DNA from 3 places in the Streptomyces sp. NPDC111656 genome. Region 2 is predicted to be linked to each of the others. Evidence: riboswitches for the same ligand, from Rfam matches in the RefSeq annotation. Region 2 holds a riboswitch; each other region holds the start of a gene.
What was found. Region 2 has a riboswitch for cyclic di-AMP ahead of ACZ7M3_RS12645 (M23 family metallopeptidase). Riboswitches for the same ligand answer to the same signal wherever they lie in the genome.

Region 1: another riboswitch for cyclic di-AMP. It lies ahead of ACZ7M3_RS49490 (M23 family metallopeptidase); the one in region 2 lies ahead of ACZ7M3_RS12645 (M23 family metallopeptidase).
Region 3: another riboswitch for cyclic di-AMP. It lies ahead of ACZ7M3_RS09575 (LysM peptidoglycan-binding domain-containing protein); the one in region 2 lies ahead of ACZ7M3_RS12645 (M23 family metallopeptidase).

The regions. Positions count from the first base shown of each region.
Region 1 covers NZ_JBVKCA010000037.1:41,947-49,291, forward strand. Annotated here, with positions in the region: gene ACZ7M3_RS49465 (alkaline phosphatase family protein) at 1-426, opposite strand, end outside; gene ACZ7M3_RS49470 (DUF5998 family protein) at 426-1,013, opposite strand; gene ACZ7M3_RS49475 (bifunctional acetate--CoA ligase family protein/GNAT family N-acetyltransferase) at 1,163-3,982, opposite strand; gene ACZ7M3_RS49480 (HPr family phosphocarrier protein) at 4,161-4,442, shown strand; gene ACZ7M3_RS49485 (GntR family transcriptional regulator) at 4,624-5,319, opposite strand; gene ACZ7M3_RS49490 (M23 family metallopeptidase) at 5,531-6,295, opposite strand; cyclic di-AMP (ydaO/yuaA leader) riboswitch at 6,308-6,468, opposite strand; gene ACZ7M3_RS49495 (M16 family metallopeptidase) at 6,715-7,345, opposite strand, start outside.
Region 2 covers NZ_JBVKCA010000003.1:529,187-536,531, reverse strand. Annotated here, with positions in the region: gene ACZ7M3_RS12655 (tyrosine-protein phosphatase) at 1-671, opposite strand, end outside; gene ACZ7M3_RS12650 (alpha-galactosidase) at 854-2,923, shown strand; cyclic di-AMP (ydaO/yuaA leader) riboswitch at 3,225-3,383, shown strand; gene ACZ7M3_RS12645 (M23 family metallopeptidase) at 3,386-4,366, shown strand; partial or broken gene ACZ7M3_RS12640 (rhamnogalacturonan lyase family protein) at 4,714-6,045, shown strand; partial or broken gene ACZ7M3_RS12635 (IS110 family transposase) at 6,096-6,194, opposite strand; gene ACZ7M3_RS12630 (DUF6250 domain-containing protein) at 6,428-7,144, shown strand; gene ACZ7M3_RS12625 (SGNH/GDSL hydrolase family protein) at 7,288-7,345, shown strand, end outside.
Region 3 covers NZ_JBVKCA010000002.1:871,648-878,992, reverse strand. Annotated here, with positions in the region: gene ACZ7M3_RS09590 (carboxylate--amine ligase) at 1-1,237, shown strand, start outside; gene ACZ7M3_RS09585 (FAD-dependent oxidoreductase) at 1,265-2,467, shown strand; partial or broken gene ACZ7M3_RS09580 (HAD family hydrolase) at 2,772-3,572, shown strand; gene ACZ7M3_RS09575 (LysM peptidoglycan-binding domain-containing protein) at 3,722-4,420, opposite strand; cyclic di-AMP (ydaO/yuaA leader) riboswitch at 4,423-4,542, opposite strand; gene ACZ7M3_RS09570 (hypothetical protein) at 4,858-5,100, opposite strand; partial or broken gene ACZ7M3_RS09565 (CocE/NonD family hydrolase) at 5,082-6,911, opposite strand; gene ACZ7M3_RS09560 (polyprenyl synthetase family protein) at 7,197-7,345, shown strand, end outside.

The DNA of each region.
Region 1 (7,345 bases), on a different contig from region 2:
CCAGGGACTCCAGCGCAGCTGGTTCATCAGCTCGCCGGTCCTCGGGTTGCGCACGGTGTAGCCGGGCAGGCCGTGCGCGCCGGGCGGCAGGCCCGTGCCGACGGAGGCCAGGGAACTCGCGGTGGTCGCCGGGTAGCCGGCGGTGATCGGGCGGCCGGTGCCGCCGCGCGAGCTGCCGAGGAGGGAGCTCATGAAGGGGGCCTCGTCCGGGTGCGCCTTCAGTTGCTCCCAGCCGAGGCCGTCGATCAGGAAGACGCAGTTCCGGTCGGCCTCGGTCAGTTCCGGTATGGCGGTGGTCATGCCAGGGACGCCCATGCCGGCGGCGAGCGTGGGCAGCAGATCGGCGAGCGAGCCCGCGCCGTACTCGGGGACGGGCGCGGAATCGATGGCCAGCGGTTCCGGGTGGTCCCAGGTGGGCAGCGCCATCAGCGGGTGATGTCCGCGGTCGCCTCGGAGAGGGACTGCGCGAAGGCGAGGGCCTGGCGCACCGTCTCCGGGCCGTCCCCGGCCTCGCTGACGCGCAGGCTCAGGTCGTCCGCCGTCGAGTTGCCCGTGTAGCCGTGGTCCGCCTCGCAGTTGGGGTCGCCGCAGGCCGCGGGCTCCAGGTCGATGCGGGAGACCGCGCCCCAGCCGATGGTCAGGACGACCTCGCGGGGCAGCGCGCCCGGCGTGTACGACTCGGGGTTGGCGACGACCCGGCTGACGACGACCGACGAGATCCGGCCGAGCTTCACGGACTCGGTCGAGGTGGTGGCGTACGGCGTCGGTGAGGTCGTGTCCGCGTTCTGCTCGTCGGTGTGGCTCACGATGAAGCGGTTGCCGGTGAGGACGAGCACGGTCACGTGCCGGCGCACCTCGTTGGCGTCGAACGTCGTCTCCTGGTGGACCAGGTACGACCGGATGGTGTCGCCGCCGATCGCGGCCTCCACCGCCTCGGCCACGAGGGCCGGGTAGTAGCCGCTGCGCTCGATCGCCGCTCGCAGCCCCTGGGTCGTCGTACTGGTCTTGGCCATGACGTCCATCCTACGGTGGCCCACTGACTGCGAGGCACCGCTCGCGGGTGTCTGTCGTGGACGGATCAGAACGAATCGTCGACGGCGGCGGGCGCCGGTACGGCTCGGACGACGGGTCGGCACGGTACGGGCCACCGGACCGGCGGGGCTCAGACGACGGGAAGCGTGCGGGGGCCGAGGTCGTCGCGGGCGGGGGCGCGGGCCAGCCGCACGGTGGCGCCGAGCACGCTCAGGCCGCGCGGGGCGACCACCACCGGCTCCAGGGAGACGGCGACGACCTCCGGGTGGTCGTCGACCAGCCGCGAGACGCGCAGCATCAGCTCTTCGAGGGCCAAGGTGTCGACCGGCGCCGAGCCACGCCAGCCGAACAGGAGCGGCGCCGTCCGGATCGACCGGACCAGCGAGCTCGCGTCCCGGTCGGTGACCGGTACCAGCCGGTGTGCCGTGTCCCCGAGCAGCTCCGACGCGGCTCCGGCCAGGCCGAACGAGAGCACCGCTCCGGCCGCCGGGTCAATGACGGCGCGTACGACTGTGTCGACCCCGCGCGGCGCCATGCCCTGCACGACCGGGCGCAGCACTTCCGGCGTTCCGAAGAGGTCGGTCAACTCCGTGTACGCCCTCCTCAGTTGCGTCTCGTCCGTCAGGTCCAGGCGTACGCCGCCCAGGTCGGCGCGGTGTCTCAGGTGCGGTGCGGTGGTCTTGAGGGCCACGGGGTAACCGAGGGTGCGCGCGGCCGCCGCGGCCTCGTCGGGTGTCGGCGCGGGCAGTGCCCGGTGTACGTCGATGCCGTACCGCCCGAGCAGCACGCAGGCGTCCTCGGGGGCGAGCGTCAGGCCCGAGCCCCGGGAGAGCAGGTCGTCGATCTGCTCGGCGGCGCCCTTCTCGTCGATGTCCTCGTACTCGGGGACCTTGCCGGGGTCCGCCACCTCGCGCCGCCACTGGGCGTACTTCACGGCCTCGCCGAGGGCGCGGACGGCGCGCTCGGCGGCGGGGTAGGCGGGGATGAGCCGGGGGCTCGCCTCCGAGGGGCCGCTGACCGTGGTGGCCGGGCGTTCGGCGGGACGGGGTGCCTGGCTCGCGCCGGGTGCGGTGGACGCCGCCTGTGGTGCGGTGCTGGCCGCCGCCGACAGGGCCTCCGCGAGCCCGCCGAGCTCGACGTGCACCACGAGCACCGGCTTCGCCGGGGCCGAGGCCGAGGCCGATCGCAGGGCCTCCGCCAGGGCCGTGTCCTGGGCCGACGTCTCCCCCACCGCCGGAATGGCGGTCACCACCACGGCGTCGCACCTGTCATCGGCGAGGGCTTTCGTCAGCGCCCGGTGAAAGTCCTCCGCCGAGGCCGCCGTGGTCAGATCCAGCGGAGGAAGCGGTCGCAGTCCTTCGGCGAGGCACGCGTCGAAGGTCAGCAGCCCCAGGGACTCCGAGTTGCCGAGGATCGCCACCCGGGGGCCGGCCGGGAGCGGCTGGCGGGCCAGCAGAAGCCCGGCGTCGACCAGCTCGGTGATCGTGTCGACCCGGATCACCCCGGCCTGCCGCAGCAGCGCGGACACGGTGGCATGCGGCAGCCGGGTGGCCCGTACGGCATGCCCCTGGGGAGCGGCGGCGTGCCGCGCGCCCTGGACCACGACCAGCGGCTTGGCGGCCGCCGTCCGCCGGGCGAGCCGGGTGAACTTGCGCGGGTTGCCGATGGATTCGAGGTACATCAGGGCTACGTCGGTGTCCGGGTCGTCGTACCAGTACTGGAGTACGTCGTTGCCGGACACGTCCGCCCGGTTCCCGGAGGAGACGAAGGTGGACACTCCGGTCACACCGGTGACGCCGCCGCCGCGCCGGTGCAGCCGGGAGAGCAGCGCGATCCCGATCGCGCCGGACTGGGCGAACAGACCTATCCGCCCGGGGCGCGGCATCTCGGGCGCGAGCGAGGCGTTGAGGCGCACCTCGGGTGAGGTGTTGATCACCCCGAAGGCGTTCGGTCCGATGATGCGCATCCCGTACGTGCGCGCCTGGCGGACGAGTGCGCGCTGGCGCTCGCGTCCGGCGGGGCCGCTCTCGGCGTACCCGGCGGAGACGACCACGAGGCCCTGCACCCCGTGCTCGCCGCACTCCGCGACGACTTCGGGGACGTACGGCGCGGGCACGGCGACGACCGCGAGGTCGACGGGCTCGGCGATGTCGCGGACGGAGCGGTGGGCCGGGACGCCGCCGAGCTCCTTCTCCTGGAGTGCCTTGTTCACGGCGTACAGCCGCCCGGTGAACCCGGCCTCGCGCAGGTTGTCGAGGACGCTGCGTCCCACCCCGCCGGGGGTGCGGCCCGCTCCGATGACGGCGACCGAGCCGGGCGCGAGCAGTCGCTGTACGGACCGCGCCTCGGCGCGCTGCTCCCGCGCACGCTGCACGGCGAGCGAGCGGTCGGTGGGTTCGAGGTCGAACTCCAGGCGTACGACGCCGTCCTCGAAGTGCCGCTTCTGCTGGTACCCGGCGTCCGTGAACACCTTGATCATCTTGGTGTTCGCGGGCAGTACCTCGGCGGCGAAACGGCGGATGTCGCGCTCTCTGGCGACGGCCGCGATGTGCTCCAGGAGGGCCGAGGCGACGCCGCGCCCCTGGTGGGCGTCCTGCACGAGGAAGGCGACCTCGGCCTCGTCCGCGGGTAGCGAGGCGGGCCGACCATCAGCATTAATACGGTCATAGCGTACGGTGGCGATGAACTCGCCGCCGACCGTGGCCGCGAGTCCCACCCTGTCCACAAAGTCGTGGTGCGTGAAGCGGTGGACATCCTTGGCGGACAGGCGCGGGTAGGGCGCGAAGAAGCGGTAGTACTTCGACTCGTCCGAGACCTGCTCGTAGAAGCTCACCAGCCGCTCGGCGTCGTCGACGGTGATGGGCCTGATGCGGGCGGTGCCGCCGTCGCGCAGCACCACGTCGGCCTCCCAGTGGGAGGGGTACTCGTGCCGGTCCGACGAGGTCTGCATGGGCCCCAGAGTACGGCTCGCGTCCGACAACGGCGCGAGGCAGGCTGGGGGCACCGAAGTCGGATCCAGGCCGGGATCCGACGCGGAGTTCGGGACGGGAACAACACCCCGCCCGGACTCGCTTCACGTTGTGGAACACTGGTCTAGACAACCCTGAACACCTGAAGGGCAGCATCACATGGCTGAGCGCCGCGTCAACGTCGGCTGGGCCGAGGGCCTCCACGCCCGTCCCGCCTCCATCTTCGTCCGGGCGGCCACGGCCTCCGGTATCCCCGTGACGATCGCCAAGGCGGAGGGCAACCCCGTCAACGCGGCCTCCATGCTGGCGGTCCTCGGCCTGGGCGCCCAGGGCGGCGAGGAGATCGTCCTCGCCTCCGACGCCGAGGGCGCGGACGCCGCGCTCGACCGGCTGGCGAAGCTGGTGGCGGAGGGTCTCGAGGAGCTCCCCGAGACCGTCTGAAAGAGCCCTCGATCGGGGTTCCTCAATTGATGGCGGGAGTGGTCTTCGCACCAAGAGACCCCGCCCCGCACGCATTCGAAGGGCTCGCCCGAAAACATCGGGCGGGCCCTTCGCTTTTCCCCATTGCGGGCAGCAGAAATAATCCCCCTCGAATTACCCCTCTTTGTATACGGTGCCGGTGTTAATGACGCACGCCCGTCATGTTTACGGGACGTTGCGAAGTCCTCACACGCTCCGGACGATCTCCCCCGCCGGGAAAACGCAGCCGGTGCGCGACCGTCGCACGCTCGGCGTGCAGCGCCGTTACGGCCCGCGCCCGCTCGCTGTCGCCGCGCGCCACCGCGTCCACGATCCCGCCGTGCTCCGCCCAGGACTCCGCCGGATTGGCCGGCGCCTCGACCGCGTACATCCAGGCGATCTTGTGCCGCAACTGGGCCAGCGTGGAGGTCAACGCGGGGCTCCCGGAGGCCTGCGCGAGGGTCTCGTGGAACCAGCCGCCGAGCGAGCGCAGATCCTCGCTGTTCCCCCTCCTGGCCCGCTCCTGCCCCAGTCTGACCAGACCTCGAAGCACCTTGAGATGCGCCTCGGTACGCCGCTGCGCGGCCCTCGCGGCGCCCAGCGGCTCCAGGAGCATGCGCATCTCGAGCAGGTCCGCGGCCTCCTGCTCGGTGGGCTCCGCGACGCACGCGCCCGCGTGCCGACGGGTGACGACGAAGCCCTCGGCCTCCAGCGTGCGCAGGGCCTCGCGCACGGGGACCCGCGAGACGCCGTAGCGTCGCGCGAGCAGTTCCTCGGTGAGCCGGCTGCCGCGCTCGTAGACACCCGCGACGATGTCGTCACGGATCGCCGTGCATACCGAGTGCGCGGGAATGCGCATGACCGGACCTCCGCCTTAATCCCCGCGAAACGCGGTCGATTGACGCTTGTTCAGCGACTCTATTGCAGAGAACCGGAATTTCCGATGGCGGGCCGGAATCCATGGATATTTTTTGGACAGACAGCCGTTCGAAACGACGAAGCCCCGACTGGGGGAGCCGGGGCTTCGGAAGTGTTGACGCCGGTCGTCAGGCGTTCGGGGTGTGCGAGCGTCAGACGTTCACGCCGTGCGAGTGGAGGTAGGCGACCGGGTCCATGTCGGAGCCGTACTCCGCCGTCGTACGGGCCTCGAAGTGGAGGTGCGGCCCGGTGGTGTTCCCGGTGGAGCCGGAGAGGCCGATCTGCTGGCCCGGGGTGACCGTCTGACCCACGGAGACACCGATGGACGACAGGTGGCCGTACATCGTGTAGGTGCCGTCGTGCATCTTCAGGACGATCTGGTTGCCGTACGCGCCACCCCAGCCGGCCGTGACGACCGTGCCGGAGCCGACCGCGTGGACCGAGGTCCCGGAGGCAGCGTGGAAGTCGACGCCCGTGTGACTGCCGGAGGACCAGAGGCTGCCGCCGGTCTTGTAGCCGGTGGAGATGTACGAGCCGGTGATCGGCAGGACGAAGGTGTTGAGGCGCTTGCGCTCGGCGGCGCGGGCGGCACGCTCCTTGGCCTCGCGCTCCTTCTTCGCCTCCTCGGCGGCCTTCTTGCGTGCGGCTTCTTCGGCCTTCTTGCGCGCGGCGGCCTCGTCGGCGGCGCGCTGCTGGGCGGCGGCCTGCGCGTCGATCTGGGCGGCGACGTCGTCGCCGAGGGTGACGGCCTGGGTCAGCCCGGTCTGCTCGACGGAGGCGTCCGCGGCGAGTGCCGGGGCGGCCAGGGTTCCGATGACACCGGTGGTGGTGAGCGCGGCGACGCCGACGGCGTTCGTGGTGGAGCGCTTCACGCGGCTCGGACGGCGGTGTTTCCCGGGGCCACAGGTGAACGCCATGTAGGGGCTGATCCTTTCCTTCCCTCTCGCCTACCGGGTTAGCTGACGGGTTCGGAGCAGGAAGGTCTCCTACGGACTCCCTCCAGGGAGGGCGTCCGATTCACCCCAGGGACTACGTGTGGGTCCCCGGCTCCCCTGGCTCGCGCCGTACGGGGACTCGGCGATGACTGTCCGGTGCCGCGGGCGCGGCGCACTGCCTGACGAACAGCCGCACCGACGCTAGACGGGGCGTCTTTCAATCAACAAACGGATCACGGCTTTTGTAGTGCATGCCACAGGGCAGACGGGCAACCTCCCTACCAATACGGACATCTTGGGGGTGAAGTCCGAGCGAGAACCCGAGCGAAAACCCGATCAAAAAGGGGCCCGGGCGACTCTGCAGTCACCCGGGCCCCACGGAGTCACGCTCCGTTGAACCTCTACTCCGCCGGAACGACGGTCACTTCACCGATTCCGAGGGCCTTGACAGGCTCCTGGATCTGCGCGGCGTCGCCGACGAGGACGGTCACCAGACGGTCCACCGGGAAGGCGCTCACGGCGGCCGCGGTAGCCTCCACGGTGCCGGTCGCGGCGAGCTGCTGGTACAGCGTCGCCTGGTAGTCGTCCGGCAGGTACTGCTCGACCTGGTCCGCGAGCGTGCCCGCGACGGCCGCCGCGGTCTCGAACTTGAGGGGCGCCACCCCCACCAGGTTCTGTACGGCGATGTCACGCTCGGCGTCCGTCAGGCCCTCCGCGGCGAGGGTGCGCAGCACCTTCCAGAGGTCGTCGAGGGCCGGGCCGGTGTTCGGGGTGTCCACGGAGCCGCTGATGGCGAGCATCGCGATACCGGTTCCGTCCGGCGCGGCGCGCAGGACCTGGCCGAATGCCCGCACACCGTAGGTGTAGCCCTTTTCCTCGCGCAGGACGCGGTCCAGGCGCGAGGTGAGGGTGCCGCCGAGGCAGTACGTGCCGAGCACCTGGGCGGGCCACACACGGTCGTGCCGGTCGGCGCCGACGCGGCCGATGAGCAGCTGCGTCTGGACCGCGCCGGGGCGGTCCACGATGATCACG
Region 2 (7,345 bases):
GCGCGGGCGTCGAACAGGGGGCTGAGCAGCTCCATGACCTCGGGGGAGCGGGCCGTTTCCGAGGAGCCGTTGCGGCGCACCTTGTAGCGGCGGTGCGTCGCGTTCGACTCCAGGTAGTCGGCCACGATCGCGTCGCGCTCGACGTCGAGGGCGAGGAGCGTCACGGCTATGGAGAGGCCCGCGCGGTCCTTGCCCGCCGCGCAGTGCATCAGCGCGGGCACGCTGTCCTCGGCCAGGGCGTGCAGCACGTGCGAGTGCTCGGCCGTGCGCTCCTTGACGATCGTGCGGTAGGAACCGATCATCCGGTTCGCCCCCTTGCCGTCGCCGAGGTGCCCGCGCAGCTGTTCGACGTCGCCGTCGCGGACCATCTTCCAGAACTCGCTGCCGTCGGCAGGGTCGGTGAGCGGAAGGTTCACGTTCCGTACACCCGGCAGCTCGACGTCCGGACCCTCCAGCTTCTGGTCCGCGGCATTGCGGAAGTCGAAGATCGTGTGCAGTCCGAGGGAGGAGAGGAACGCGGCGTCCTCCTCCGTGGCGTGCGCGAGATGACCGCTGCGGAACAGCCGTCCGTAGCGCACCCGGCGGCCGTCCACGGTGGGCAGGCCGCCCACGTCTCGGAAGTTGCGCACTCCGGCCAGCTCCGGCTCGGTCGACGGGACCTGCTGCGTCACGGGGGCTCCTCCCATTGGACCGCCGGCGCTGCTCGGCGACGCTCGCCGACGGGGATCGCGCCTTCGACGATACGACATGGGTTCCTCAGGCAATGAAGTTGTCCACAGCCGTTGCCTCCCGGGTGAGACGCCGTTGATGATGTTGGTGATTGAGCGCGGCTGTTCGAATCTGTGAGGGTTTGATGATCGAAATCGGCGAAGATGGTCGTACGTGGCTTCTTTCGGGCCCCACGAGCAGCTACGCACTACGGCTGACCGACCTCGACGAACTGCTCCATCTCCACTGGGGGCCCCGGATCACCCTCGCCGACGCCGAGTCGCTGGCCGCCCTGCCCGGCCCGCCGTACCGGCCCTTCGAGTCCCGGCTCGACGGGCGCGAGGAGTATCCCGTCGAGGGCGGCCCCCGCTTCGTACGTCCGGCCCTGTCCGTACGGACGCAGGAGCGGCGCGGCACCGAATGGCGTTTCGAGGCGCACGAGGCCGACAGTGACGAACTGCGGCTGCGCTTCGCGGACGACGGGCTCGGCATCACCCTGCACTACCGGATGCGCGGCGACGTCGTCGAGCGCTGGGTGACCCTGGCCAACGAAGGACCTTCCCTGGAGCTGCTGCGCGCGGACTCCGCGACCTGGACGCTGCCCGAGCGCGACGGTTGGCGCCTCTCCCAGCTGCACGGGCGGTGGGCGGCCGAGTCCCGGCTCGCGCGCTCCCCCCTCACCTACGGTGAGAAGGTCATCGGCAGCCGCCGCGGGCACACCGGGCACCAGCACCTGCCGTGGGTCGCGCTGGACAGCGGGGCGAGCGAGGAGAACGGCGAGGTCTACGGGTGCGCGCTGGGCTGGTCGGGCTCGTGGCGGATCTGCGTGGCTCAACTCCCCGACGCGCGCGTGCAGATCTCCGGCGGCGCGGGGTACGACGACTCCGGACTGTTGCGTCTGGAGCCGGGGGAGTCGTTCACCACCCCCGTCTTCGCGGGGCTGTGGAGCGACGGCGGCTTCGGCGCGGCGAGCCGGACGTGGCACGCCTACCAGCGGGCGTACGTGATCCCGGACGCGGACCAGGACCGGCCGGTGCTCTTCAACTCCTGGGAGGCCACGCACTTCGACATCTCCGAGGGGCGGCAGCGGGAGCTGGCCCGGCGGGCCGCGGAGATGGGCGTCGAGCTGTTCGTCGTCGACGACGGCTGGTTCGGGGCGCGGACGAGCGACCGCGCCGGGCTCGGCGACTGGACCCCCAACCCGGAGCGCTTCCCGCAGGGACTGAAGCCGCTCGCCGACGACGTGCACGCGCTCGGCATGCAGTTCGGGATCTGGGTCGAGCCGGAGATGGTCAATCCGGACAGTGAGCTGTACCGCGCGCACCCCGACTGGGTGCAGTTCCAGCCGGGGCGGACCAGGACGGAGTTCCGCAACCAGCTCGTACTCAACCTCGCCCGCCCGGATGTCCAGGAGTACCTGTGGGAGCAGCTCGACGGTCTGCTCTCGAGTGCCCCGATCGACTATGTGAAGTGGGACTTCAACCGCTGCTTCACGGACGCCGGTTGGCCCGGTGTGCCATACCCGCAGAAGCTGTGGGTCGAGCACGTGGAGGCCCTGTACGGGCTCCTGGACCGGCTGCGCGCCGAGCATCCCGGGGTCGCCTTCGAGTCCTGCTCGGGCGGTGGCGGCCGGATCGACCTCGGCGTCATGGCGCGTACGGACCAGGTGTGGACCTCCGACAACACCGACCCGCTCGACCGGCTCGCCATCCAGCACGGCTTCAGTCAGATCCACCCGGCCCGGATCATGGCCGCCTGGGTCACGGACAGTCCGAACGCGCAGCTCAACGGTCGGATCAGCTCGCTGCGCTTCCGGTTCGTGAGCGCCATGGCTGGGGTACTGGGCGTGGGCGGCGACCTGGCCGACTGGAGCGAGGCGGAGCTTGTCGAGGCGCGGGAGTGGGTGGACCTCTACAAGGAGATCCGGCCGGTCGTGCAGCACGGCGACCTCTACCGGCTGCGGCCTCCGGAGGGCGGGCTGAGCGCCGTGCAGTACGTCCGCGGCGATGAGACCGTCGTCCTCGCCCTGCTCCAGGCGCAGCATCACGGCGAGCCGGTCGCCCCGCTCCGGTTGCGTGGGCTCGATGCGAGCGCCTCGTACGAATGCCGCGAAACGGGCGAAGTGCACCGAGGTGCGGTGCTGTTGCATCACGGGTTGCGGACGGGGCTGCGCGGAGACTTCGATGCGGCAGTTATCCGACTGCGTCGCATGTGAGCGTTCTGTCCTTATTGATGCCTTAATTCCAACTGGCCCTGGAATGAAGGACCGTGGTGTGACGTGCGTGAGCAGCGTCATATTCGTGACGATGCGTTGCCGGCCCGCTTTCTCGATCCGCCCGAATTCCCGGGCGGGTTGAGGGGCGGGGGAGATCATTGTCCACGGAGGGTGACCGGAATTCCGGCATGGATCAAGAAAGGCACGCGCACAGAAAAGCCACATGGTTGGCGATGCGCCCCCATCTCGCTTACGTTCGCCCTCAATCCGGACGGACGCCCAATCCTGCCGCCGCCCGGTATCCGCACACCCACCGGTAACCGGCAGGAGCGGGGGACCCACAGGTACCACGCCTGTTCCGGTCTCCGGAACGGCTAGGGGTATAGCCGCGCAGCCGCGTGGCCGGGCATCTCCAGCCCGCACCCGACAGCTCACCTCGCAGGCGCCGGAGAGGAATTCTTCATGCCCGCGAAGGGTAAGCACCGCCGACCCAAGTCCCAGCGTTTCTCCCGCTCGATCGCCGTGGCCGGAACCGGTGGCGCCGCCCTCGCGCTGCCGCTGATGGGGGCCGCCGGTGCCCATGCCGTGACGCCGACGGCCGCGGTTTCATCCACTCCGGAAAAGACCGCGACGATTTCCGGCGCGACGGTTTCCGAAAAGACCGCGACGGTTTCGGAAAAGACCGCGACGACCTCCACGGCCTCGACGAAGACCTATTCGGTGAAGGCCGGCGACTGGCTCTCCAAGATCGCTGAGCGACAGCACCTCAGTGGCGGCTGGCAGAAGCTCTACTCCGACAACCGCCAGGTCATCGGCAGCGACCCCTCGATGATCCACCCCGGCCTGAAGCTCACGATCGGCGTGAGGACCGCGTCGACCGACGACACCGAGCCGTCGACCAAGCCGTCCACGCAGTCGTCCGCCAAGACGTCCACGCGATCGTCGGCGCAGTCGGCTGCCGGGTCGTCCGGCGCGGCGGACGCGCCCAAGCCCCAGGCCGCCACCACCCGGGCCACCGGCACCGCCACCAACACCGGTTACACCCTGCCGGTCGGGGGCGCCACCATCGGCACCGGCTACAAGGTCGCCGGCAGCATGTGGTCCAGCGGCTACCACACCGGCGTGGACTTCGTGGTCCCGACCGGTACCACCATCAAGGCCATTGCCGCCGGCACCGTCGTATCGGCCGGCTGGGGCGGCGCGTACGGCAACCAGGTCGTCATCCAGCACGCCGACGGCCGGTACTCGCAGTACGCCCACCTGTCCGCCCTGTCCGTCTCGGCGGGCCAGACCGTGACCGAGGGTCAGCAGATCGGCCTCTCCGGCGCGACCGGCAACGTCACCGGTCCGCACCTGCACTTCGAGATCCGCACCACCCCGAACTACGGCTCGGACATGGACCCGGTCGCGTACCTTCGCTCGCACGGTGTCGCCGTCGGCTGACGTCCGCCGTGCCTCTCACGTCTTCGAGGGCCGGACCCCGCGATCGCGGGGTCCGGCCCTCGGCCTTTCCCCACGCGTCCCGGCGTGGTCCTTTCATGATCGGCACATTGCGGTCGTGTGGCACCGGCGTACGAGGCCTCGACACGGTGCGAGAGTGACTCCACAGTGATCTCCGTAAGCGCTTTCTGCGTCTTCGGCGGCGACATCGCGGCCGAAGTCGCCACCGCAAGGAGCACGCCATCGTGAGACCTCGAAGACTCGGCGTCATCACCGCCTGCGCGCTACTGGCCGGTCTGGTCGCCGCGCCCTCGCACGCCACCGAACTGCGTCCGCCGTCGCGCCGGATCATGGAGAACCTGGACCGCGGCCTGATCGCCGTCCCCTCGGGCAAGGCAACCTTCCTGAGCTGGCGGTTACTCGGCACGGAGTATGCGCTCCCCCAAGTTCTCGGCTCCGCTCGAACAGGGGGTACCCCCACCGGAGACGCGATCGCGTTCAACGTGTACAAGGGCGGACGGCGGCTCAACCAGGCGCCGGTCACCCGGTCGGCCACGTACCAGGACGACAGCCGGGGCACCGGCACCTTCACCGTGCGTGCCGTCGTCAACGGCCATGAGCGGAAGCCGAGTTCGGTGGCGCTCGACTTCGTGCGGGGCTACGCCGAGATTCCGCTGGCCGCCGCCGACGGATACACCGTGCAACACGCCTGGCCCGGCGACCTCGACGGCGACGGACGCTACGAACTCGTCGTCAGCCGGCTCGCGCAGACCCGCGACAAGCCCGACCTCCTGGAGGTGTACACGCTCACCGGCGCGCGGCTGTGGCGCGTCGACCTCGGCCCGGGCTCGTACACCCGGGTCGGCGGGAACGGCGCCAACGACCCCGAGCCCGCCGCGATCAGCGGCTCGACGCCGATCGGCGGCTACCGCAACGACGACAACGTCACCGTGTACGACCTCGACAGCGACGGCAAGGCCGAGGTGCTGGTGCACACGGCCGACGGGACCACCTTCGCGGACGGCGCGAAGGTGACCGCCGACTCGCCCGCCAGCCAGTTCATCTCGGTGATCGACGGGAAGACGGGCAGCGAGCGCACTCGGCAGCCCGTGCCCGACGACCTCGTCGCCGACGGCCCCTCCGGCGGGCACTTCGGCATCGCGTACCTCGACGGCTTACACCCCAGCCTCGTCACGAAGTTGGTCACCCGGGTCGGCGCCAAACGCGGAGCCTTCCGGATCCTCTTCCACACCTGGGACTTCAACGGCACGGAGCTGAACCGGCGTTGGAAGTACGTCGTCCCGGCCGGCAGCGGCGCCACCAGCTTCCACCAGACCCGGACCGTCGACGTCGACCAGGACGGCAAGGACGAGATCGCCGACGGCAACTACGTCGTGGGCAGCGACGGCACGCCGCGCTACGTCGTCGACGGTGCCGGACACGGCGACCGTTTCGACATCGCCGACCTCGACCCCGACCGGCCCGGCCTGGAGGGCTTCGCGATCCAGCAGTCCGAACTGGGCGTCGCATCGAAGTTCCCTTGGTACTACTACGACGCCGACACCGGTCAGCGCCTGGTGACCGGCGAGCACCCGGCCGACCCGACGAGCGAATCCGACCTCGACGTCGGCCGGGGCAGCGCCGCCGACATCGACCCCGGCCACCCCGGCTACGAGTACTGGACCTCCACCGCCGACGTCACCCGCATCGGCGCGGGCGTCTTCAACGTCCGGAGTACCCGCCGGGACAGCAGCCGTTTGCCCTGCGCGTCGATCACCACGCAGTGGTGATGTTCCTTGCCGATGTCCACTCCGGCCCAGATCTCGGGCACGGCCACCTCCGCCGGCTCGTCGTACATGAACCCAGCAGACGACCTCGCCGACGTTGTCCTACACAGCGATCGCGTCGCATCTCCCAATCAGCGGTCGAGCCGTCGCGGGGCTCCGGGCGGCCAAGTTCCTTGAGCCATCCAACGGCGACCCCATGACAGCCATACCCGAAACCCCTGGGCCCGCTGATCTTACGAATGACCAACTCAGACCCGCATCAAGAAGGTAGGACCTCATGACCACCCGCAGAGCCTTCGCGACCCTCGCCGCCGGTGCCGCACTGTCGACGCTCGTCCCGGCCGCCACCGCGAGCGCCTCGCCGCGCCACCGTCGCGGCCGGCTCATCGCCCACGACGGCTTCCGCCGCGGCCTCGGCCAGTGGGTCACCGAACTGCAGGACGGCGGCACGGTCACCGCCTCGCACGGCGTCCTGGAGATCGACGTACCGAGCGGTGCGACGGTCTGGTTCAAGCAGCGGCTCGAAGGGCCCTACGTCATCGAGTACACCGCCACACTGGTCTCCGAGGGCGGCCTCAACGACCGGGTCTCCGACCTCAACAACTTCTGGAACGCCGTCGACGTCCGCTCCCCGGACGACCTCTTCGCCACACCCCGGGGCGGTGCCCTGGCCGAATACGACTACCTGAAGACGTACTACGTCGGATACGGCGCCAACACCAACACGACCACGCGGCTGCGCCGGTACGTCGGGGAGCCGGGCGTCCGCCCGCTCGTCCACGACTACACGGAGCCACTGCTCACGGCCAACGAGCCGAACCGTGTCCGGATCGTCTCGGACGGTTCCACGGTCCGCTGGTGGAACAACGGACGGCTCGTTTTCGACTACGGCGACCCGGAACCGTACACGAGCGGGCACTTCGCGTTCCGGACCACATGGAGTCACTTCCGGATCGAGGGCTTCCGGGTGTGGCGGCTGTTCAACCACTCCTGACAGGGCCTTATTCCGGGTTCGGTCACACTTTACGAGTGGCTTATCTCACCACCCGTCAACCCCTTCCTACGGTCGCGTAGCTCACATCGAAAGGTGAATCATGGGCCGATGTGGCAGACGATTCGAAGAGTGACAACAGATCAGTGATCGGGTCGTACGTGGCGGTGGGGGACAGCTTCACCGAAGGCGTCGGCGACCCCG
Region 3 (7,345 bases), on a different contig from region 2:
CGATCGGAACGTTCCGGGCCTGATCGTGAAGTTTGGCGACTATCCGCTGCACCACGGCGGTGTGGGCGCCATTCGAAGTCTGGGCCGCCTCGGCATACCGATGTATGCGATCACCGAGGACCGTTACACGCCTGCCGCGGCCTCGCGCTATCTGCGCCGTGCCTTCGTCTGGCCGACGACGGGGACGGAGGAGCCGGAGCGTCTCGTCGAGGGGTTGCTGCGGATCGGGGCCCGCATCGGGAGGCCGACGGTGCTCGTCCCGACGGACGAGGAGGCGGCCGTCCTGATCGCCGAGCACCAGGAGGAGCTGGGGGAGCGGTTTCTCTTCCCCCGGGTCGACGCCAAACTGCCCCGGCGCCTCGCCAGCAAGCAGGGCCTGCACGAACTCTGTGTGGAACACGGCATCCCCAGTCCGGCGGCGGCCTTTCCGCAGTCGTACGAGGAGATCGTGGAGTTCGCCGAGAGCGCTCGGTTTCCGATCGTCGCCAAGAACCGGGAGGCGTTCGTACGCCGCAGCCAGCCGGCGGTGAACGGGACGACGAGGATCGCGACCCGGGAGGGGCTGCTGTCACTCGCCCGGGACTGGGGTGATCAGCCGGGCGTGATCCTCCAGGAGTACCTGCCCAGGGAGGAGGCGGAGGACTGGATCGTGCACGCGTACTTCGACGTGGACTCGACGCCGCTCGCGATGTTCACGGGCGTGAAGGTCCGCTCCTGGCCGCCGCACGCGGGAATGACGGCGAACGCGTACGTCGTCGACAATCCGGAACTCGCGGACCTCGCCGCACGTTTCATCAAACAGATCGGCTTCAGCGGCGTCATCGACCTCGACCTGCGCTTCGACCGGCGCGACGGGCAGTACAAACTCCTCGACTTCAACCCCCGGATGGGCGCGCAGTTCCGGCTCTTCGAGAACGAGTCGGGGATCGACGTCGTCCGGGCCATGCATCTCGACCTGACCGGGCGCACCGTTCCCGAAGGGGAACAGCGGGCCGGTCACCGGTACATCGTGGAGAACATCGACCTGCCGGCCCTGCTCGCCTACCGGCGCAGCGGCTACACGACCCCGCACGCGCCGACTCGCGCGAGTGGCACGGAGCTGGCCTGGCTCGCGGGTGACGACCTGCGGCCGTTCTTCACGATGCTCGCGCGCTTCGTGCGGCCGGGCGCGAGGCATCTGTATCAGCTGTGGCGGACCAACCGCCGTGGCAGCAGCACCAGTACGACCACGAAGTGACGAAAGTACGTCCTGGGGAGGGACTTCGTGATTCATCCGGTAGCAGTCATCGGTGCAGGCCCGTTCGGCCTGTCCACCGCCGCCCATCTGCGGGCGCGTGGCATCCCGGTGCGCGTGTTCGGCGAGCCCATGGTGAGCTGGCGTGACCACATGCCCAAGGGGATGCTCCTCAAGTCGACCCCGGTCGCGTCCAGTCTCGACGCCCCGCAGCCCGGCCACACGATCGCCGACTACTGCGACGCGGCGGGGATCCGCCGACTCGTCACGGACGAGGACATCATTCCGGTCGAGACGTTCATCGCGTACGGGGAGTGGTTCCAGCAGAAGCTGGTGCCCGAGCTGGAGCGGGTGCGGGTGGTGTCCGTCGACCGCCGGGGCAGCGAGGGCTTCGAACTCAAGCTGGACTCGGGGGAGTCGTTCACGGCGCGGGCGGTCGTCGTGGCCACGGGACTGTACGGACTCGCCCATCTGCCGCCCGAACTAGGAGGCGCGGCGGCGGACGGACCCACACCCACCGGCCCCGTCTCGCACAGCTCCCAGCACCACGACCTCACCCGGTTCTCCGGCAAGGAACTGATCGTCGTCGGCGCGGGCCAGTCCGCGCTGGAGACGGCGGCGCTCGCGGCGGAGGCGGGCGCGCAGGTCCGGGTGGTGTCCCGGGGACGGGGCAGGGTCGCCTTCGGCGCACCGCCCTGGAAGCAGCCGAAGCTGCGTCCCGAGTCGCCCTTCGGGCGCGCCTGGTCCCTGTGGGCGCTCAGCTACTACCCGCATCCCTACCGGTATCTGCCCGGCGAGGCCCGGCACTACCTGGTCCGCCGGGTGCTCGGCCCCCTCGGGGCGTGGTGGCTGCGCGACCGCTTCGAGGGCAAGGTCGAGGTCAGCGAGGTTTCCGGGATCGTTCGCGCCGACGTCTCCGACGGGCGTCCGGTCCTCTCCGTGCAGACCCTGGGCGGACGGGCCGAGGAGCTCGCCGCCGACCATGTCATCGCGGCGACCGGATATCGCGTCGACATCGCCGCGATGGACTTCCTGGGACACGAGTTGCGTACGGCACTCGCGGTGAGCCGCGGCACTCCCAAGCTCGGTGCGGGGTACTGCTCCTCGGTGCCCGGGCTGTACTTCACGGGGTTGCCGGCGGCGGCTTCGTACGGGCCGGTGATGCGGTTCGTGTGCGGTACGGAGTTCGCTTCGCCGCGGCTGGCCAAGCACTTGGCGGGCGCGCACGCATGAGGTGACCGGGGTCCGTACGGCCGGAGGGGTCGGTGACCGGTGGGCCACGCCATGGGCGGGGCCCAACCCGCCGCGTCGGAGCTCGTGTTGGGCTCAGACGGCCACAGTCACCGCAGCCGCGTCATCCTCTGGAGTGACATTCCGCTCGGAGTCTTTTCGTATCGCCCGCTTCGGTGAGCGGGGGCGGAAGTGCACTTTGTACGCCCAGTACGCCCCGTACGGTGAACGCAGTTGCTGACGGGATACCGGACGTCGTCCGGTTCCCGCCGGGCCGACGAGTCGTTCGATCCGTATTCTTCGGATCATGGCCGCTCCGACTGCATATTCACTTATCGCCACTGACCTGGACGGAACGCTGCTCCGCGGCGACGACACCCTCTCCGACCGGTCCCGGGCCGCATTGGGGAGGGTGGCCGAGGCGGGCGCCCGACACCTGGTCGTGACGGGGCGCCCGGCGCCGAGAGTACGACCGTTGCTCGACGAACTCGGCGGCGCGGGGCTGGCGGTGTGTGGGCAGGGGGCGCAGCTGTACGACGCGGCGGCAGACCGGCTGCTGTGGTCGGTGACCCTGGACAGGGAACTCGCGGAGACCGCGCTCGGCAAGATCGAGGCGGAAGTCGGACTGCTCTACGCCGCGGTGGACCAGGACGGCGTGGACGGGCTGACGCTCATCGAGCCGGGGTACGTGATGCCGCATCCGACGCTTCCGGCGGTACGAGTGCGCCACCGCGACGAACTGTGGACGGAGCCGATCAGCAAGGTGTTGCTCCGCCATCCGTCGCTGTCCGACGACGAGTTGGCCTCGGCGGCCCGGGGTGTGGTGGGCTCGCTGGCCACCGTCACCATGTCGGGGCCCGGGACCGTCGAACTCCAGCCATGCGGCGTGACCAAGGCAACCGGTCTGGCGCTCGCCGCCACCCACCTCGGCCTCACTCCCGCCGACACCATCGCCTTCGGCGACATGCCCAACGACATCCCCATGTTCGACTGGGCCGCCCGGGGGGTCGCCATGGCCAACGCCCATCCGGAGCTGAAGGCGGTGGCCGACGAGGTGACGCTGTCGAACGAGGACGACGGGATCGCGGTGGTGCTGGAGCGGCTGTTTCCGTGCCGGTCGGATCGGTTCCGGGAGTCCGGAGAGCCCGGTGGGTCCCGGGGGCTCTCCGAGTCTCTCCGACCTCATCAGCCGTATCAGCCGCATCAGCCCCGGCAGTCGTACCAGCCCTACCGGCCCAACCAGCCCCACCAGTCCTGTCAGTAGGCCCCGTTGACGTTGTCGATCGAGCCGTACTTGTGCGCCGCGTAGTTGCAGGCCGCCGTGATGTTCGCGACCGGGTCGTAGGGGTTCATCGACGTGCCCGGCACGTGGTAGGCCTTGAACGTGGGGTCGATGACCTGGAGCAGGCCCTTGGAGGGGATGCCGGCCTTGGCGTTGGAGTCCCAGTTGTTGATGGCCAGGGGGTTTCCGGAGGACTCGCGCATGACGTTGCGGTGGATGCCGTTGTAGGTGCCGGGGATCTTGTTGCGGGCCATGATGTCCAGCGAGTGCTTGATCCATCCGTCGAGGTTGTTCGCGTACGTCTTCGACGTGGTGGGCGCCGTCTTCGCCGGGGTCTTCTTGGTGGGGGTTTTGACGGTTCTGGTGCCCACGGTCAGGGTGAGGCCCGGACGGAGCGTCGTCGGGTCGGGGCCTATGACCGCGCGGTTGGCGGTGTACAGCTTCGCCGCGCCGCCGCTCTTGGGGTACTTCTGCGCGATCTTGGCCAGGGTGTCGCCCGGGACCACCTTGTACGTGATGAGCTGGACATCAGTGGTGGTGGCCGTGGCGGCCTGCGCGCAGGTCGCGCTCACGAGCGGAAGGGCGAGTGCGACTCCGCCCATTCCCGCGGCGAGGATGCCCCGAGTGAGCATGCCGTGGATCTTGAAGCTGCGGTGCTTGCCTCGTGCGGACATGGCGAATTCCTCTCCGGCGCCTGCGAAGTGAGCTGTCGGGTTCGGGCGGGAGCTGCCCGGCCGCACGGTGTGTGCGACTTCACCCCTAGCCGTTCCGGTGTCCGGATCGGCGGCTTACCTGGGTCCCCCGCTCCTGCCGTGCGTGTGTGTGGGTGGCTGGGTTGTTCCGGTCGGCGGCAGGATTGGGCGGTCCGTCCGGATTGACGTGAACGTATGCGAGAGCACATGTCCGGAACAAGCCCTCATTTCCCGGTGTAGATCGCTTTCACCTGGGCGATAGGAGGGAGAAAATGCCCGATTAATCCGGAACGTGACACTCAACTTGCCTTATGCAAAGGGGAAGTCGTCAAGAGGGGATAAAGAGCCCACCCTGTATGGGAGTGACCCAATTCACGCGACCAAGCAGAAATAAAGCGGCACTGGCGGCAAATCGGACATCACGCTTCGAGTGTCCAGGCCGGTGAGCTCGCGGGCGGAGCCGGACGGACCTCCCATGCGGACAGGTCCGTGTCGAGGTCGTCGTCAGGGAGCCGGCCGACGTTGGGCTTGAAGTAGAGGCCGCAGGCCCGGTATTCGGGAAATTCGTGGCACATCGGGTCCGGGCGGGGCTCGAACTCCTGCCCCGCATAGGCCCTGTTGCCCCTCGCCACTGCCTCGGCCCGGGGATTCTTCTCTCCCACGTCCGATGGAAGACCACCGCGTTGCCGTCCTTGCGGATCAGCTCGTTCGAGGTGGCGAACTCCCGGACGTCGCAGCTGAGTTCAGAGCGTGTCTCGACCCGGGCGTCCCAGGGCGGCTCCGGGCGGTGCGGACGGATCGACGTCGATGGTGTACGTGTCCCGGGTCCGACTCCCTTGCTCGCACCGGAAGTTCGAGGGAACTGCCCGCCGGGTCCAGGGCGAACCCCACCGCCGAGCCCGGCCGGGGTCAGATCCACGGCCAGTGGGCGGAGGACAGGGAGAGCCGGATGCGGTGGCCGGACGGGAACGCGTAGCCGATGGCGGTCAGGTCGAAAACCACGTCCTCCGTAGAGCCCGGTTTCCAGGAGACCGCCTGGTCGGGGCCGTAGCGCGCTGACAGGTTCAGAGCACCCCGGGTCACCAGCGTCGAGGAACCGTCGGCAGCGACGTCGGCGGAGGCGGACCCTGGGGCGCCCCCAGGAACCAGGCCCCCCGGGATCTCGAACTCGAAGCAGGTCGACCTCGCGTCCTCCTCCCGCTGGTTCGGCGGCAGGTCCGCGTCGTTCCCGACGGGGCGGAAACGGCCCGCGTCCACCCCCGTGTGCTGAGGGGAGCGCACCGGCACCGGTGCGCCCGCAGCGCGTACGCGATCGGGGTCACGGAGGGGGAGGGCCAGGCGGTGTCGCCACACCCAGCGGCCGGGGAGGGGCGGGTACGTCGTCGCCGGGGGCGCGCGGCCATGACGTAGGAGCGCGGGAGGGGCTGCGTCATGACGTCACGGTTGCTCACGTCGGGGTCCGGATCGTCGTTCACGTCGGGGTCCGGATCGGCGGTCGCGCCGGGGCCGGGATTGTTGATCGCGCCGAGGTCGGGATGGCCGATCGCGTCTGGGTCTGGGTCCGGGTCCGGGTCCGGGTCGGGATCGGGATCGGGATTGGGCTCGGCGGCGCTCGTATCGGCCGGCCCGAGCCAGTGGTCCCACCACCCCGGCGTCTCCTGGAGGAAGCCGATCGCCGGGCCCGGCGGCAGGCCCCGGTCCGGATCCCTCCGTATCCCCCGTCCTCGCGCTCCCCCGTCCTCGCACACACCGGCGTGGAGCCCGGTACGCGTCCCGGGTCGGGTGGGACAGCCACGTACAGCCACCTATAGCCACGTATGGATGAACGGCTCCACCGTCTCCAGGCGCTTCACCCACATGCCGCGCCACATCACCTGGCCCACGTGCGCAGGATCCGGCGGACGGGCGGCGTCGGCGAGCGCCGTGGCCGCCCGGGCGTGCGTCTCGACGGCGAGGACGGAACCTGCCATGCGGTGCCCGTCGTTGTCATAGGGGTCGTCGGTCGAACAGACCGTGACGATCGCCTTGAGCGGTTCGGGCGCGAGGGCCGCGATCCGGAGGGAGGTGAAGCCGCCCCGAGGGATGCCGAACATGCCCACCGCGCCGCTGCGCCAGAGCCGGTCCGCCAGCCGGTGGATCACTTCACCCCGTCGGCCCGCTCGCCCTCCCCGTACGGGTCCGTCGGCCCGCTCGTCCTCCCCGTACGGGTCCGTCGGCCCGCCCTCCGACTTGCCGCGACCGCGGGCATCCACCCGGACGGACGCGTAGCCGTGGCCCGCGTACCAGGGGCGGCGCCGCCAGTCGCGTGGCGCGGTCCGGTCGGTGAGCCGGTCCGGGAGATATTCGAGGAAGCGGGGACGGGCGCGTCGGCCAGCGGGCGCCACACGCGCGCGTGCAGGCGGGTGCCGTCCGGGAGCGGGATCCACAGATCCTCGTGAGTCGTCTCGTGAGAGAAGGACGTACGGATGTGCATGCTCATCACGGTCATATCCGGTCGTATCGACCGATCAAGAACATACCGCCCGTGATCCCGTACCGCCCAGGTGTGGGACTGTCTGCCGCTCGGGGGACATCAGGTGGCGGGGGAGAGGGAAGTCGGGAGGAAGTCGGCAGTGGGGACGGTGGGCGCTCGTGGTGATCGAAACGTGACCGGATACGCTGACTTGAGTGATGGCAGCGACACATCGACAAACCGTGTCATCGACCGAATGATCGACCGAGTTCGCCATGTGATCGTCAGCAGACAGGAGAACCTCTCGTGACCGTCGTCGGGCCGTTCGGGCTGAGCGTGCGGGACCAGGCTCTCGAAGCCGATGTCCAGGCCGGATTGACGGCTGTGGAGGAGGGCTTGCTCGAAGTCACCAAGAGCGAGGTCCCCTTCATCACAGAGGCCGCGCAGCACCTGCT